Regions from separate parts of the Shewanella sp. N2AIL genome, predicted to be linked through region 1. Evidence: riboswitches for the same ligand, from Rfam matches in the RefSeq annotation. Region 1 holds a riboswitch; the other holds the start of a gene.
The links. A riboswitch is a leader RNA that binds a small molecule or an ion and turns the genes downstream of it on or off. The one in region 1 is predicted to bind cobalamin.
Positions count from the first base shown of each region.

Region 2: linked by a shared signal. The riboswitch ahead of MO387_RS19150 (ABC transporter ATP-binding protein) and the one ahead of MO387_RS13685 (TonB-dependent receptor) in region 1 are both predicted to bind cobalamin.

Region 1 covers NZ_JALBYT010000022.1:16,860-24,577, forward strand. Annotated here, with positions in the region: gene rbsK (ribokinase) at 1-249, opposite strand, end outside; gene rihA (pyrimidine-specific ribonucleoside hydrolase RihA) at 269-1,225, opposite strand; gene MO387_RS13675 (hypothetical protein) at 1,460-2,902, shown strand; gene MO387_RS13680 (hypothetical protein) at 3,107-3,775, shown strand; cobalamin riboswitch at 3,912-4,145, shown strand; gene MO387_RS13685 (TonB-dependent receptor) at 4,254-6,215, shown strand; gene MO387_RS13690 (hypothetical protein) at 6,275-7,489, opposite strand.
Region 2 covers NZ_JALBYT010000043.1:3,211-10,928, reverse strand. Annotated here, with positions in the region: gene MO387_RS19175 (cobyric acid synthase) at 1-3, opposite strand, end outside; gene cobU (bifunctional adenosylcobinamide kinase/adenosylcobinamide-phosphate guanylyltransferase) at 79-699, opposite strand; gene MO387_RS19165 (adenosylcobinamide-GDP ribazoletransferase) at 696-1,484, opposite strand; gene cobT (nicotinate-nucleotide--dimethylbenzimidazole phosphoribosyltransferase) at 1,591-2,673, opposite strand; gene MO387_RS19155 (iron ABC transporter permease) at 2,839-3,894, opposite strand; gene MO387_RS19150 (ABC transporter ATP-binding protein) at 3,965-4,858, opposite strand; cobalamin riboswitch at 4,958-5,124, opposite strand; gene MO387_RS19145 (histidine phosphatase family protein) at 5,329-6,048, opposite strand; gene metH (methionine synthase) at 6,503-7,718, shown strand, end outside.

The sequences.
Region 1 (7,718 bases):
ACTAATGCCATCTTTAATCCAGCTTTGACGCATATCATCGCCGATACTGTCTTGGCCGAGGTGGCAGATAAAGTCAGTGCGGGTGCCTGGTTTGGCTAAGCGCGCGCAGGCGACGGCTTGGTTGGCACCTTTGCCGCCCAGTTCGAGGCGATAATCTCGGCTCATTAAGGTTTGCCCTGCAGCGGGCAGGTACTCAAATTTCATCACATGGTCGGCATTTGCACTGCCGATAACGAGTATCTGGTTCATAGAAAACTCACTGTTATTTTCATCTGCGATTGAGATAAGTTGGATCATAGACACGTAAACTGTCTACCAGTAAATCGACAAAACCGAGTCTGTCGAGCCCAAATAGCACAGTCGCATTGGCGGGTTTGCCTGTGAGTTGATAGCGATCAACCACTGTCATGCCTAAGGTCAACTCGCTTTGGGTTTCAATCCCGACCCAGCAATCTTGTGCCTCAAACAGTTCAGGTTTGAGCAACCAAGCTATAGTACAAGGGTCGTGCAATGGCGCGCCAATGAAGCCCCATTTAGGATCTCTGTGGTAAATCATAAAGAAATCCAATAACTCGGCGACGCACTGAGCAATTGGATTTGGGATGGCGCGAATCCGTTCTATATCTTCATCCATGATTTGCGCTTGATGGGTCACATCGAGCCCGCACATCGTAATGGGAATGCCTGACTTAAAGACGATATCGGCGGCTTCGGGATCGACAAAAATATTAAACTCGGCAGCTGGTGTCCAATTACCGACATCCGCGGCGCCGCCCATCAGCACAATACGTTCGATTTTAGGGTGCAGCTCACTATGACTCGCCAGTAAAAGGGCTATGTTAGTCAGCGGCCCTGTGGGCACTAAAGTCACTGGCTGTGTGCTTTGGCGGATTTGCTGCGCCATCAGTTCAACGGCCGTTATGGCTTGTGGGCTGAAGCTAGGTTCAGGCAATGCTGGGCCATCGAGTCCTGTCTCGCCGTGAACATTGTCGGCGATAATCAGTTCACGTGTTAGCGGCTTAGTGGCACCGCCCGCGACTGGGATATCACCACGGTTTAACAGGGTTAAGATCCGCAGTGCGTTGTTGAGGGTTTTATCTGGGGTTTGATTGCCAGCGCTAGTCGTGACGGCAAGGGGAACGAGGTCTGGGTGAGCTAAGGCTAAGATCAGCGCGATAGCATCGTCATGGCCGGGATCGCAATCAAGAATGATGTGACGAGTCATACTGTTACTCCTTTAAACAGCGGTACTGGATGCTTAGAATAGCATGCCATAAGTTAGGCGCTAGCCTGTGGAGGGCACTTGCAGAGTAAACTGTGAGCATTTTCGTCTTTTTATCAACAAGCTGCTAGAATTCTGCCCATTTTTGACATTAGGCGATGTTGGGTTATTCCATTTTCGCTCTGTCTGCTGCACAACATTGAATGACATCTCCAAGCAAATACAAGGAAATAAGTAATGCTCACTCATCGAATCACTTGGCCTAAGGCTTTACTCGCGGGCATGGTTGCCATGCAGATCTCTGGCTGTAGCGAGCCTCAACCTATGGCCATTATTGAAAGCAATAACGAGTCATTGCTGCAGTTTGATAACGGTAAACTCATCCAATTTAAGGAAAAACCGAGTCCGCAGTATCGTCATATTCCCTGTGATTTACCCGCAGTAAATACCGTTGTAACAAATGATATGGCAGTGGCTGCTATCACCCCCAATGGTGATGTGGTCACTTGGGGTAATAGCTTTAGTGGCGGCGATAGTCGCGAAGTGACTGCGGAGCTTAAACAGGTTAAACAAGTCGTGCCTGTAAAGGAGGGGTTTGCCGCCCTGCGTGAAGATGGCACTGTGGTGTACTGGGGACGAGCAGGGAAACTGAGCCTCGACAAAGCCCTGCAAAGCCGTATGACAAACATCACTAAACTCTATGCCAACCGTGAGGCGGTAGCCGCACTCGATGCCAGTGGAAAAGTGCACACTTGGGGTTATGGGCCCGAAGGCGGCAATAGCCAACATGTGCAGGATAAACTGTTTGATGTCGTGGATATTTTTGCTGAAGGACGAAGTTTTACTGCTCTTAAAAAAGACGGCAGCACTGTGATTTGGGGGCAAGTTGAACGTTCAACCAATATGAAAAAGCTGCTGCCGCAGTTAATGGATGTTGTGCGTGTTGAGTATACCCAAGGGACCTATGCCGCTTTGAAAAAGGATGGCAGTGTCGTGACTTGGGGGCAGAGTAGCGATATTTACCCTATTCGCAGTGCGCTACAGGATGTCGCGAGTATTACGTCAAATAGCTGTGCTTTTGCAATCTTAAGTCCAACGGGTGAGGCGCACTTTTGGGGCAATGAAACGAACTGTGGTATCGATTGGCTCAAACAAACGGATATTAAAGGCGTGAACAGTATTGTCAGTGTTGGCACGGGATTTTTGTTGCTGCGTGACAATGCCGTACCGCAAATCCTGGTCGATGACAGTGACTACGCCTATCTATATGGTTTTCACTATGCTCAAGATATTCTTAATCGGTATTGGCAGGAGGGAAGCAAGATCACCCCAGGTTCGGCATCATTTGTATTTACCCGTCCTGACGGCAAAGTCGTGCCAGTAGGTTATAGGGCTAACCTAGACAATGTTGAGAAGCTCATAGCGCGTATTCCACGATTAACTTGGTTAGCGAGGGCGGGTGAGGGGTATGTCGGGATCAGTGAAAAGGGGGAATGGGTCTCTTGGTCGATGAATAACGAGATGTTCGCTAAATCTCCGCTACCGCCTGCCGATTCGTTGGTGATAAAGCCGCTGGATTTTACCCCTGTTGCCCAATGCGAAACGCCAGAGCAACGGCAGGTGATTCTGAGTCAGGAAAGGCCTAAACCTGAAGTGAAAATGTGGTTGTTTAGTGAATAGCACTAACCTCTTTGCCGCTATTGTGCTGATAAACGGGATATTTCCCTGTTATTCAAGTCGTGATAGTGATTATTTCTTTTAAAGTGGCAGTTAATATAACTTTTTGACTGTTTTCAGCGAAGGTTCTTCGTTAGAATGCTGGGTGTTTTCTGTTCAATTTCATGATGTCGTATTAATTATAAGTGCGATACAAGGATGATAAGTATGAAATTAGCATTGTGTTCACCTATTGGATTGTTTCAAGGTGCCAGTGTGTTATTACTCTGCAGCTTAATTGGCTCAGAGCCAGTTCAAGCCACATTAGATATAGCTCGGAGCGAAAGCGGCGCAGCTCATACCCATGTATTGCCGGTATTTGGTCAGCAATTAGGGTTCAATCTGCCTGCGGGCTGGAAGCAGGCTTATCATGAGGAGCAAGCTGGCATGTTTATGGCAGAATATGTGCCTGAGCAGGAAGCATTAACCCAGTGGAGTGCACTATTTTGCGTGCAGGGCTTTAAGGATATGGCCGAGAGTATTAGCCCTGAGCGTTTTTTAGATGCGATGGCCCAGACCTATAAATCGACCTGTGACGGCGAAGTGGTGTACCAGAAGCTCGGCGACACTGAAGTTGATGGACATGAGGGATTTAAGGCTATTTTAGGCTGTACAGCCATGCCCAATATCCACAATGTCACGCAAGTGAATCCCAAAGCCTATGCTTCAACTCCTCAAGGGGAAATTGGCTACTATACGGTTGTCAGTGGCAATAAAGATTTGTATCTACTGCATAAGTCGATGCGAGGTGCCGTTTTTTCTGCCGATAAACCACCACTGCAGGCAGATAATAGCCAAGATTTTATCTCCGCTTTAGTCCCATTCTCCTTGAAGTAGACTGTAGATGTTCGCTTGAGTTTGATGGACTTTCATCCGTATAGACGTCTATAATGCGCGCGCTCAGGCTCTATAATGTGCTGAGCCTTAAGGGAGTATCGCTGTTTTATTGATGGCTGTGCCCTATGAATCAAATTTTTAGTCAACCTTCTGAGGTGCTTGCGTGCGAAAGCCGCGAGATAATCGGGAAGCCAGTGAAATTCTGGCACTGCCCCCGCAACGGTAAAAGGTGAGAGAAGACCGCGTTTGATTGGTGTGTTCAAGACAGAACCCGATAGTCAGAATGTTAAAGGTCAGTCTCGCGTTAATTCTATTTTTACGGATTAACATAGCCTAAGTCCGGAGACCGGCCCTAAAGGTGTTTTTGAGATTTCGGTGGGCAGATCTCAAAATGCGATAGTCAATGTCAGTATCTTTTACTGAATGAACAGTATCGTGGCGCTAATGCCCCGTTTTCCTTGCAGGAGTTAAAGGTAAAATGGGAACAAATCCAACAAAAATCGCGCTGCTGATCGGTAGCCTTTGCAGTTTTTCCGTTATCGCGCCCGCTATGGCGGCTGACGCTACCAGCACAGCGAAAGTCGACGAGCATCTTGTCGTGATCGGCCGCTCTGACAATACCCCGTTAAATATTGCCGCGAATGTGAATGTGATTGACGCTGCGGCGATTGAAATGAGCGGTGCCACTAGTGTGACTGAGGTTTTACGCGGTCAAAGTGGTATTCAAATTTCGGATAATAACATCGGTACTAGTTTTGCGATGCGTGGCTTTAGTGCCAGCACTGCTGTGAATAACACGCTGATTTTACTTGATGGTCGTCGCCTCAATAATATCGATATCGCAGCTCCTAGTCTTAATGCCATTCCGCTTAACCAAGTCGAGCGCATCGAAATTTTATCGGGTAGTGCGGGTGTGCTTTATGGTGATCAAGCCGTGGGTGGGGTGATTAATATTGTCACTAAGTCCCCTGAAAATACTGGCGGCAGCGTGCAGTTATCTGGCGGTAGCTTTGATACCTATGAAGGTCGCGGTGATGTGTCTGGCGCGATCAACAAAGATTGGCGTTACTTTTTCACCGGTAGTTACAACCAAGGTGACAACTATCGCAAACATAATGCTAACGAAACCGGCTCTATTCTTGGCCGCATTCAATATAAAACGGCCACAGACTCGTTCTTCGTTGAAACCAGCTATTACGACGATGACCGTGAAAATCCTGGCTCGCTTACAAAAGATCAATTTAAAGACAACCCACGTGACTCTGGGAACGATAAGCAATATTCTCACGAGATGACCACTGCAGCGCGCACGGGTTACCAGCATCAGCTTAATCAAAATTGGGCTTTAGCAGCGGATTTAGATTATAGCGATACCTTAGTGTCTTCTTTTAATTGGGGGGCGAACAGCCATAACACGCGCTCACTGTTGATGTTTAGTCCTAAAGCGTTAGCTAACTACAGTACCCGTCAAGGTGAGCTAAACCTAGTCACAGGTTTAGACATCAGCCGTGGTAAGGCTGATTTTGACACTATGGCGCGCAGTAATGTGCAGCAAACACAAAGTGCTTACTTACAAGCCACTGTGCCATTAAGCCATACCCTAAGTTATGTTGTGGGTGGGCGATATGCGCGGGTGACCGACGAGTTAGTCGATCGCAAAGTTTATCCTAATGGTATCGATTTAGATGAAGATGCGACAGCATTTGAGTTTGGCCTAAACTACCGTCCTAGTACGGAGCACAGATTCTATCTACGTGGCGATGAAAACTTCCGTTTTGCGAAAGTGGATGAGCAAGCTTATACCCCTAAAGATGTGTTTGGCTTAAAGCCACAGACGGGCCGCTCCTATGAGGCGGGTTGGGATTGGACGCTTGCCAGCCAAACCCTGCGAGTGAACCTGTATCGCCTCGATTTAGAGGATGAAATCGTGTTCGATCCTAGCGCAGAGACACCTCCAAAAGGAGATTTCCAAGGTGCGAACGTCAATGCTGACGCTTCTCGTCGTTATGGCGCCAGTGCCGATTGGGATTGGCAAGTGACTAAAGCGCTGCAGCTCGGGCTAGAGTATAACTATATCGATGCTGAATTTACTGACGGTATCAATGATGGCAAAGAGCTATCTTGGGTGGCAAAACACACGGGGCGCGGTTATGTCAGCATGGATTTTGCTGAGCATTTCCAGGTGTTTGCCGAAGCTATCTACACGGGTGATCGTTTTATTGAAGGCAATAACGGTAACGAAGGCGATAAGTTATCTAGTTACGTGCTTGGTAATTTAGCCTTGAACTACAATCGTGATGCTTGGCTTGCCAGTCTGCGTATCGATAACCTATTCGATAAAGACTATGTTAGCGCAGGTTATTACGGTGGCCTTTGGGGTGATAGTTATTACTCTGGTCGAGGCCGTGATATTCGTTTAACCCTTGGTTATCGTTTTTAATATCTGATTATATAAGCTATTTTGCAGCCTTTAAATGAATATAAAGGCTGCTTTTGCTATTATCTATTCTTAAATTGTTTATCTTGTTCTTCTTTATTTAGCGGTTTAATACCAAGATAATATTCATAGCTATTTTTATCATTATTATCGGCAGACATCTCATTTTTATTATTAACTTCTTTCGATGTGTTGTCTTCTTTTTTTGCATACATAGTTAATTTAGGCTTAGTCTGTTTAGACTTGGTCTCCTCTGCAGCTGACTTATTCGCTATACTTTTAATCTCTTCATTGTCAGTAGCGGGTTTGTCTTCTATCTTGCCAAATTTATAGTTAAAAACAGCATTGGTTTCTACTGTTTCAATGGTTGATTTTTTCATGGTTTTGTATGATGCGACAATACCATGCTTACCTAAGGTAACTTCGGGATAAATTTTCTTACCTGTACCAACCTTTGCACCATCGACATACCAGTCTGCATCAACGTTGCTCGTAAGGGTAATCACCGTGGACTTAAGGCCCAGTTTTTCATTGAGTAATGATTCTATTTTGTTGTTATATGACGGCTTAAACGTCATGTTAACTCTATAATGCAGTTCTCCATTCATATTCATACTTGCATCAATAACCTTGTATGATAGCAGCACACTTTTATCACTAAGGAATGGATCTGAATTAATCGTGTTCTTAACTGTATATTTTTCGGTATCTTTTAAACAATCATTTATAGATTGAAATTTAGAACAGGTCATGGAGCTTTCTAGGTCAACTGACTTAACACTATCAGAACTAGATAACTCAGCAATAATACGATTAACAATTTCTTTTTTCAATGCAAAAAGCTGTGTACTTCTTTGAGTGCGTTGACTATTAACAACTTCGTATTGTTTTAATATATCTTGATAGTTTTCTTTATTTTTAATTTCGTCATCGACTGATTTCTTTTCAAGTGAATCAATGTTTTTTACTAAGGTTTCGATTCCTTTGAAGTAATTGCTCGGGTCACTTTCTGTTAAAATAGCATTGGGTAATGCCAATATTGCCTTGTTATAATTATCTTTCTCGTTTTTGATGTTTGTTAATAGTGATTCATAATCATATTCACTTTTCTTATGATTAGATAAACGATCATTTATAGATATTAACAAGTTATCAATATCAAACTTTTGTTCGATTTGGTTTACTGTTTGGTTTTCAGTTGCTGTTATCAACTCTAAGGCGTACGAGTTACTTGCACACAAGCACAACAAAGCAATGGTAAATTTACTGTATCTCACGTTTCTCTCCGATATTTTATCTGAAACAGTCAAAACTGCTTACTATTTCCGTGCTTTGAGCAAAAAACTCTACGTTTTGACCATGATACTTAAGTTGATTTTTCTTTTCAAATGGATTGTTTGTTTGCTAATTTCAAACGAAGGCATTTCCACTTTGATATCAGTTTGAAGCTGAATTGTACCCCCTTTGATTGTGTCACCTTATATTGGCAAGATTCACGAGCTCTTG
Region 2 (7,718 bases), on a different contig from region 1:
CATAGGGCTAAAAAACTTATTCTAATTTGCAGGAATAAAGATAAAAGCTCAGTCTAAATATCACTTAACTGAGTTAGATTAAAGTGGTTTGAGTGCCAAGGGTAAACCCGCAACCACTAAGGTGACATTGTCCGCTAAGGCGGCTATAGCTTGGTTTAACCAGCCCGCTTCATCGACAAATTGTCGGCTCAACTCACCTAAGGGCACGATACCAGAGCCGACTTCGTTACTGATCAACACCACCACACCTTCGAGCTCGGCAAGTGAATCCACAAAAGCGCTTTTCTCCGCCTGCCAACTCGCCAAAGCTTCATCGTTAGAGATTGAACTGGCAGAGGTTATAAAGTCAGTCGCATGGCACTCAGTCGATGCTGGTTCATCATCAATCTTGGCGCTGGATGCGAGTAATTGATTGGTTAACCAAAGGGTTAAACAGTCCACTAAAATCACTCGCCCAGGTTTTGCTAAGCGTTTTAACAGTGCCGTAAGTGCGAGCGACTCTTCAAACAATTGCCATTCGATACCATCGTCCGTTCGTCCCGCTTGATGTTTGGCGATACGGGTCGCCATTTCATCATCCAGCGCCTGCGCCGTGGCCACATAGCAGGCATCGAAGCCTAGCGCAGTGTACTGGCGCACTAAGGCTTCACCGTAGCGACTCTTACCGCTACGGGCGCCGCCTAGGACGAGGTGGATCACAATATGTTACCTACAACGAGCAATACAAAATAACACACAATTTCAGATATTTGCTGCGCCGCGCCTAAGGTATCCCCCGTGTAACCGCCAATCTGGCGTCTAAATATCACTATGATCAAACGGCGCAGTCCTATCATCACCAATAGCAATGACAATGCCGCTAACCCCTTGAGGAATAACAACACTAATACGCCACTGGCGATCAGGATAAGCAGCTCATTAATGCCTTGATGTTGCGATAGCGGCTTAGACTTACTGGTCTCGTCATCGCGGACATATTTTTCACTAAAGATGATACTGGCTGATACCACACGACTCACTGTGTGGGCAACGATAAGCGCCGAGCCCGCCACCACAGGATCGTACAGCGCCAACTCGACTAACAACTGCCATTTCAGCAGCAGAGCCAACATCAACGCCAGCGCGCCATAACTGCCAAGGCGCGAGTCCTTCATGATCCGTAGCTTGTCTTCCGCCGTCCAACCACCGCCAAAACCGTCGAAGGTATCGGCTAGGCCATCCTCGTGAAATCCGCCCGTGAGCAAGACGCCAACCAACATAGCTAACAGCACAGAGACGCCGGCGGGGAGCCAGTTCTGCGTCAGCCAAAATACAATGGCACTTAACAGGCCGACCAAAAGACCGACGAGACCGAAATAACGGCTGGCCTTATTCAACTTATCGCTATCGACTTCGACCCATTTAGGCATAGGAATACGGGTAAAATAGCCCATGGCAACTAAAAACAAATCTATCTCTTTGTGCCAGCTTTCGCGTTCTGACATAAAGCATCCTTAGTGAATTAACACTTGCTGCAAGGTTTAAGATTAAAACGGTTGGCTAAAAAGTTATTATTTAAAATAAGTAAAATAAGCGACTTAGCAGAGCACATCATACAACAGCCTCAATCCCCGCATCACTAAAACTCGCCATTTGATTGTAAAAATTTACTGAGGCTTGAATAAGCGGCAACGCCAGAGCTGCGCCCGTACCTTCACCTAATCTCAGCCCGAGTGATAATAAAGGTTTCGCCTGCAAAAATTCTAACATCCGCTGATGGCCTTGCTCGTCTGACTGGTGGGCGAAAATCAAATAATCGCGCACATTGGGGGCAATTTGCACCGCGACTAATGCCGCAGCTGTCGCGATAAAACCGTCCACAACCACCAGCATTTTACGCTCGGCGGCGGCTAACATCGCACCCGTCATCTGCACAATTTCAAAGCCACCTAGGCAAGCTAACACTGATTTTGGCCCAGTTAAGGCACTTTGATGGAGCAATAACGCCAGCTCTATCAGCATCAATTTACGTTCTAAGGTTTCGCTATTAATGCCCGTGCCTCGGCCGACACAATCAATCACATCGAGCTGCATGATCGCCGCCATAATGGCCGCCGCCGCTGAGGTATTGCCTATGCCCATTTCGCCAAAGGCAACTAAGTTACAACCTGCTTGATGGTGACGTTCAATCAAATCGCGCGCCATCGCAAAGCCTTTATCGACGGTTTCCAGCGCCATTGCGGGCTCTAAATGAATCGCCCCTGTGCCAGCGCCAAGACGTTGATCGATAATGCCTTCAACCCCTTCGACTGGCGTTAAAATACCGCAATCGATCACTTCGAGTGTAAAGCCCACCTGCCGACAAAAAACATTAATCGCCGCGCCGCCATGGGCAAAGTTTTGCACCATTTGGCGCGTCACTTCGCTTGGGGCAATCGACACGCCTTCTGCGGCAATACCATGATCACCCGCAAACACTAACATGGTTGGATGAACGATTTTCAGCACAGTATTTTGTGGCTGATCCGTTTGCTGTGAATCAGTCGCTTGCACGCGGGCAATCTGTAAGGCTAAGGATTCGAGCTGACCTAAGGCGCCGGGCGGCTTAGTCTTAAGATCAATTTTTTGCTGGATCAGCGGATCCTGCGTTTTACTCACAGGGCTGATTTGAAAAGACACGGCTGACTGAGACATCCACACTCCACTTATTATCTTAAATAACCACAACGCATCCTGCGTCTATGACTAACATGTCCAATTTTGCATTTCCAATCGCGGGGCAGATATCAACAAAAATGCTGATTATCTCGCCAGTCTGCGCTTGCTAGATGACTCTAGGATTACGTTCTGACTAGGTGCTTACGCCATGACTCTGCGTTTACGCAAAATCAGCAAAAAGAACATGCTACCTATGGCGGCCGTGATAATACCCACGGGCAACTCTTGATTGCCCAACAAACAGCGCGCCAGAACATCAATCCACACCATAAATAATCCGCCCACCAGCGCCGTTAATATAATCGGCTGACGACCAGGAAACAGCATGCGCACTGTGTGGGGGATCATCAAACCGACAAACCCAATACCGCCACAGGTGGCAACCAAAATCGCGGTAATCAAGGAGCAGAGCAGCAACATATTAAGTCGTAACTTAGGCACATTCACCCCTAAGGTATGCGCCGTTTCATCCCCCGCTTGCAACGCCATGATCTGCCGTTTCATGCCTAAAATAATGAACAAGCTCGCGCCAATCACCAGTGTTGGCAGCACTAATAAGGACCAACTGGCCTTGGCAAAACTGCCTAAACTCCAAAACAGCACAGAAGCCGTCGCCTGCGGACTGGCGAAATACAACAACAGACTCGTTAACGCGCCGAACATAAAGGAGGTCGCCACGCCAGAGAGCAACATGCGCTCCACTTGGCTATTGAGCCCAAGGCCAGACAAGGCCAGCACTATCAGTACCGACAAACTGGCGCCAATAAAAGCGCCGAAGGGCAAGCTAAACCAAAGCAAACCAGACAAGGCGCCCGAACCACTAAAAATCCCCGAGTTCGCCGCCATACCCGCATTCTCAAAAAATCCAGAGCCCGTGAATAACGTCAACATCACCACAGCGCCAAAGGACGCGCCTGAGCTAATGCCAAACAGATAAGGGTCGGCCAGCGGATTGCGGGTCACGGTTTGCAACACACTACCCGCCAAGGACAAGCCCGCACCCGCCACAAAGGCCAGTAAAATGCGCGGCAGTCTGAGCTCCATCACGATGCGCTCTGTCATGCCATTGGCCTGAGTGAGGTTGGCCATTTTATTGATAAACACTTGGATAACATCCATAAAACTGATGTTCGCTGCGCCAAAACTCGTGGCGGCAATGGGGGTTATCAAAGTGATTATGCCTAATGCGACCAGCATCAGTTGTTGTCTCGTCAAAGGTGTCACGATACGCCCCAAATGTGAGATGAAATGCTGTTTACTCCCTGAATCATCCGCCCTCGCCTCGCTCAGCCAAAGTTTCAGCCATGTTGTGCGTCGAATCATGGTAGCCATAAAAGTAGCTGATTAAGGGCTTTTTATGTTGTGGATGGGTCGACACCTGAGCGCAAACGCCGAACACATCGCCAATTCGCGCCTCGGTTAATACCTCAGTTGGCGTGCCCATAGCGCTGACTTCACCGTTATGGATCAACAACAAACTGTCGCACAGGGCGCTGGCTAAATTAAGATCGTGAATAGAGGCAATCACGCTGATGCCAAGGCTACGCACTAATTCGAGGATTTGAATTTGATAACGCACATCGAGGTGGTTGGTTGGCTCATCGAGGATCAGCAGTTGTGGCTGCTGCACTATGGCGCGGGCGATCAAGGCACGCTGCTTTTCACCGCCGGATAAGTGCTCGTACTGTTGATGCATCTTATGACTCAGGCCGACTTTCTCTAATGCCTTGGCGATGCGCTCGCCATCACAGCTCGAATTGGTATCGAACATGCCCTTATGCGGCGTTAAGCCCATGCTGACCAATTGCTCTGTGGTTAAATCAAAATAGTGCGGCGTGTCTTGCTGCACTACAGCGACACGGCAGGCAAACGCCTTGGGCGACAAGCGCTCAATATCTTGATCAAACAGGGTAATTTTGCCCTGAGTCGGGCGAACAAACCGATACAAACAGCGTAGCAAGCTAGACTTACCCGCACCGTTAGGCCCAATCAAACCCAACATCTGCCCCGTTGGCAACGCAAAGTTAATATTGGAAAGAATGGTTTTGCCATCGATACACCAGCTTAACTGGCTGACATCGAGCGCGGCCGTCTGGCTAGCTGATGGGCGAGTGTCGCTGTCATTCAAAGCATGGCTCGTTTGGATGGCAGAGAGTTTCACCAAAGTGGTGCTCCTAGCGAGTCCAAACCTGAATTAAAAAAGGTTGTGCACATTGTCATCGGCTCCCTCGAGTCACCCGCTCGAGAACTAAGGCTGCACGCAGCGATAACAGAAATAGGCAGGTCTCCTGACTCGTCACTTTTTGTATTGAAAACAATATAAAAAGTCACTCACAGTTGCGGGCACAGTTCGGGCTGACTGACGAGCAGCTCCCCGATTCCCTATTATGTTGAGATTGATTTCAAGCCTTTGCAGCGTGCCTCGGCAATAGTTGCCACAGAACACCCTCGCACCACTCAAAACTCCCAACACCTATTTCTGTGACGTCATCCGGTACACTGCCACCAGCCTTGCAAGGCCGCGTGCGTCAGGGGACGTCAGGAAAAAGCATTATCCTATATTTACCTTAATAGGCAATCGACAATCACGCTGGTAAGACAAGAAAAATCTTCACCTTAGGGCAACGCGGATCACTCGCAGCGCCCGCTCGGCCAATCTAAACGCCAGTAACAAACGCCGTGTTCATCTTGCAGCACATTAATGCTCACTACGGCCGCCACGGGTAAATCGAGTTGACTGTAAAATCCCACCACCCGTTCAACCCCAAGGGCGCGCGCCATTAAGTGACGGATCACTCCGCCGTGGGTCACGACCCATACTTTGGCAGCCAGTTCACACGCAGCCACGCCCGCTCCCACAGCCAGCTCGGCGTTTTGTGAGTCAACTGTCAATCGTTCAAACTCGGCGGCGAGTATCTGGTCAATGGCCCCATTCACCCGCGACTCGAAGCTTGCCATAGTCTCACCATTGGGCGGCGGTGTTTGCCAAGGGTTTTGCCAATAGGCCGCTAAGCGTTCGCCCTCTTGCTGATACAGCTCATCGAGTCGACAACCGTCCCAATCGCCAAAGTCGATTTCTTGTAAACCCGATAAAAACTGCGCCTGCAATGGCCTTGACTCAGATATCAATGCCGCTGTCGAATGCAATTCGGCGGCAAAGGCTTGGGCAAATTCGCCGCAGCGGCGTGAAGTCGAACTATAAATCGCGCTGCAGGTACTTGCCTGCGCCTCAACCGCTGCCGACATTTGCTGCCAGCCCTTTTCGCTTAAAGGCACATCCACACGGCCGCGTAAAATGGTGCCGCCTTCACACTCGCCGTGGCGTAACAATAACAATCGAACTTGTTTCATCGTATTCCTATGTCTATCACTCGTGGCAAATTTTGTTGAAAACCCACATTAGACCCGTCGTCCTATATACTCAATTACGCCCTAGCCCAACAACTAGCTCTACAACTAGCCCTAAAAAAAGAGCCGTTAAACTGGGTGAAAAATGGTGATAAGACTCAATTGTCGTCAGTCAATTTTGACCTTGCCCTGACAATCATAAGTCGCGTATTATGGACGTCTATACGTTTAAATGTCCAAAGCTAAACTCTAACGATAAATAACTAAAACGAGTAGTCAACATGTCGACCGAGCAGAATGGAATGCACTTAGCCTAACTAAGTTAGCTAATTTAGATCACTCACTAGGGTCGATAACGAGAGCCAATATCTGGACTGCACAACACGCTTTACCCTGCACTTAGCATAACAAGGGTCGATGCTTGGACTTAACTTAGCTGTATTTAAGGTAATTATTTATGACGATACCCTCTACCAAAGCCGGCCAGATATTGGCAGACATTCGTAAACAGCTTGCTGAGCGCATTCTAATCTTAGACGGTGCCATGGGCACTATGATCCAAGACCACAAGCTCGAAGAAGAGGATTATCGCGGCGAACGCTTTAAAGATTGGCACACTGACGTCAAAGGCAACAACGATTTATTGGTGTTGTCGCAACCCCACATCATCAAACAAATTCACACCGACTACTTAAACGCCGGTGCCGACATCATTGAAACCAACACCTTTAATGCTACTACTATTGCCATGGCCGACTACGACATGCAGTCGCTGTCCGCCGAAATTAACTTAACAGGCGCGCGCCTCGCCCGTGAAGCCTGTGATGAAGTGTTTGCTGCCACAGGCATTCCGCGCTACGTCGCCGGTGTGTTAGGCCCCACTAACCGTACGTGTTCGATTAGCCCTGATGTGAACGACCCAGGCTATCGTAACGTCAGCTTCGATGAGTTAGTCAGCGCTTACCGAGAATCCACTAAGGCGCTGATTGAAGGCGGCGCAGATATCATTATGGTCGAGACTATATTCGATACCTTAAATGCCAAAGCCGCACTGTTTGCGATTGAATCGGTATTTGATGACTTATTTGGTCAGCATTCTAAAGACAGATTGCCAATCATGATCTCGGGCACCATTACCGATGCCTCAGGCCGTACCCTTACCGGCCAAACCACCGAAGCCTTTTATAATTCCCTTCGCCATATCAAGCCCTTATCTATCGGCCTTAACTGTGCGCTCGGACCAAAAGAACTGCGCCCGTACGTCGAAGAATTATCGCGTATCGCCGAATGTTATGTGTCGGCGCATCCGAACGCGGGCCTGCCAAACGAGTTTGGCGGTTATGATGAAACCCCAGAGGACATGGCGAATGTGATCGAAGATTGGGCGCGCGAAGGCATGCTCAATATTATCGGTGGTTGTTGTGGTAGTACGCCTGAACATATCCGCGTTATTCGCGAAGCGGTCGATAGACATAACCCGCGCGTGTTGCCAAATATCCCCGTCGCCTGCCGCCTTGCAGGTTTGGAACCACTGACTATCGATGCCCAATCCCTGTTCGTTAACGTGGGTGAGCGCACCAACGTTACAGGTTCGGCCAAGTTTTTAAAGTTGATCAAAGAAGGCAAGTTTGAGCAAGCGCTCGATGTCGCCCGCGAGCAGGTCGAAAGCGGCG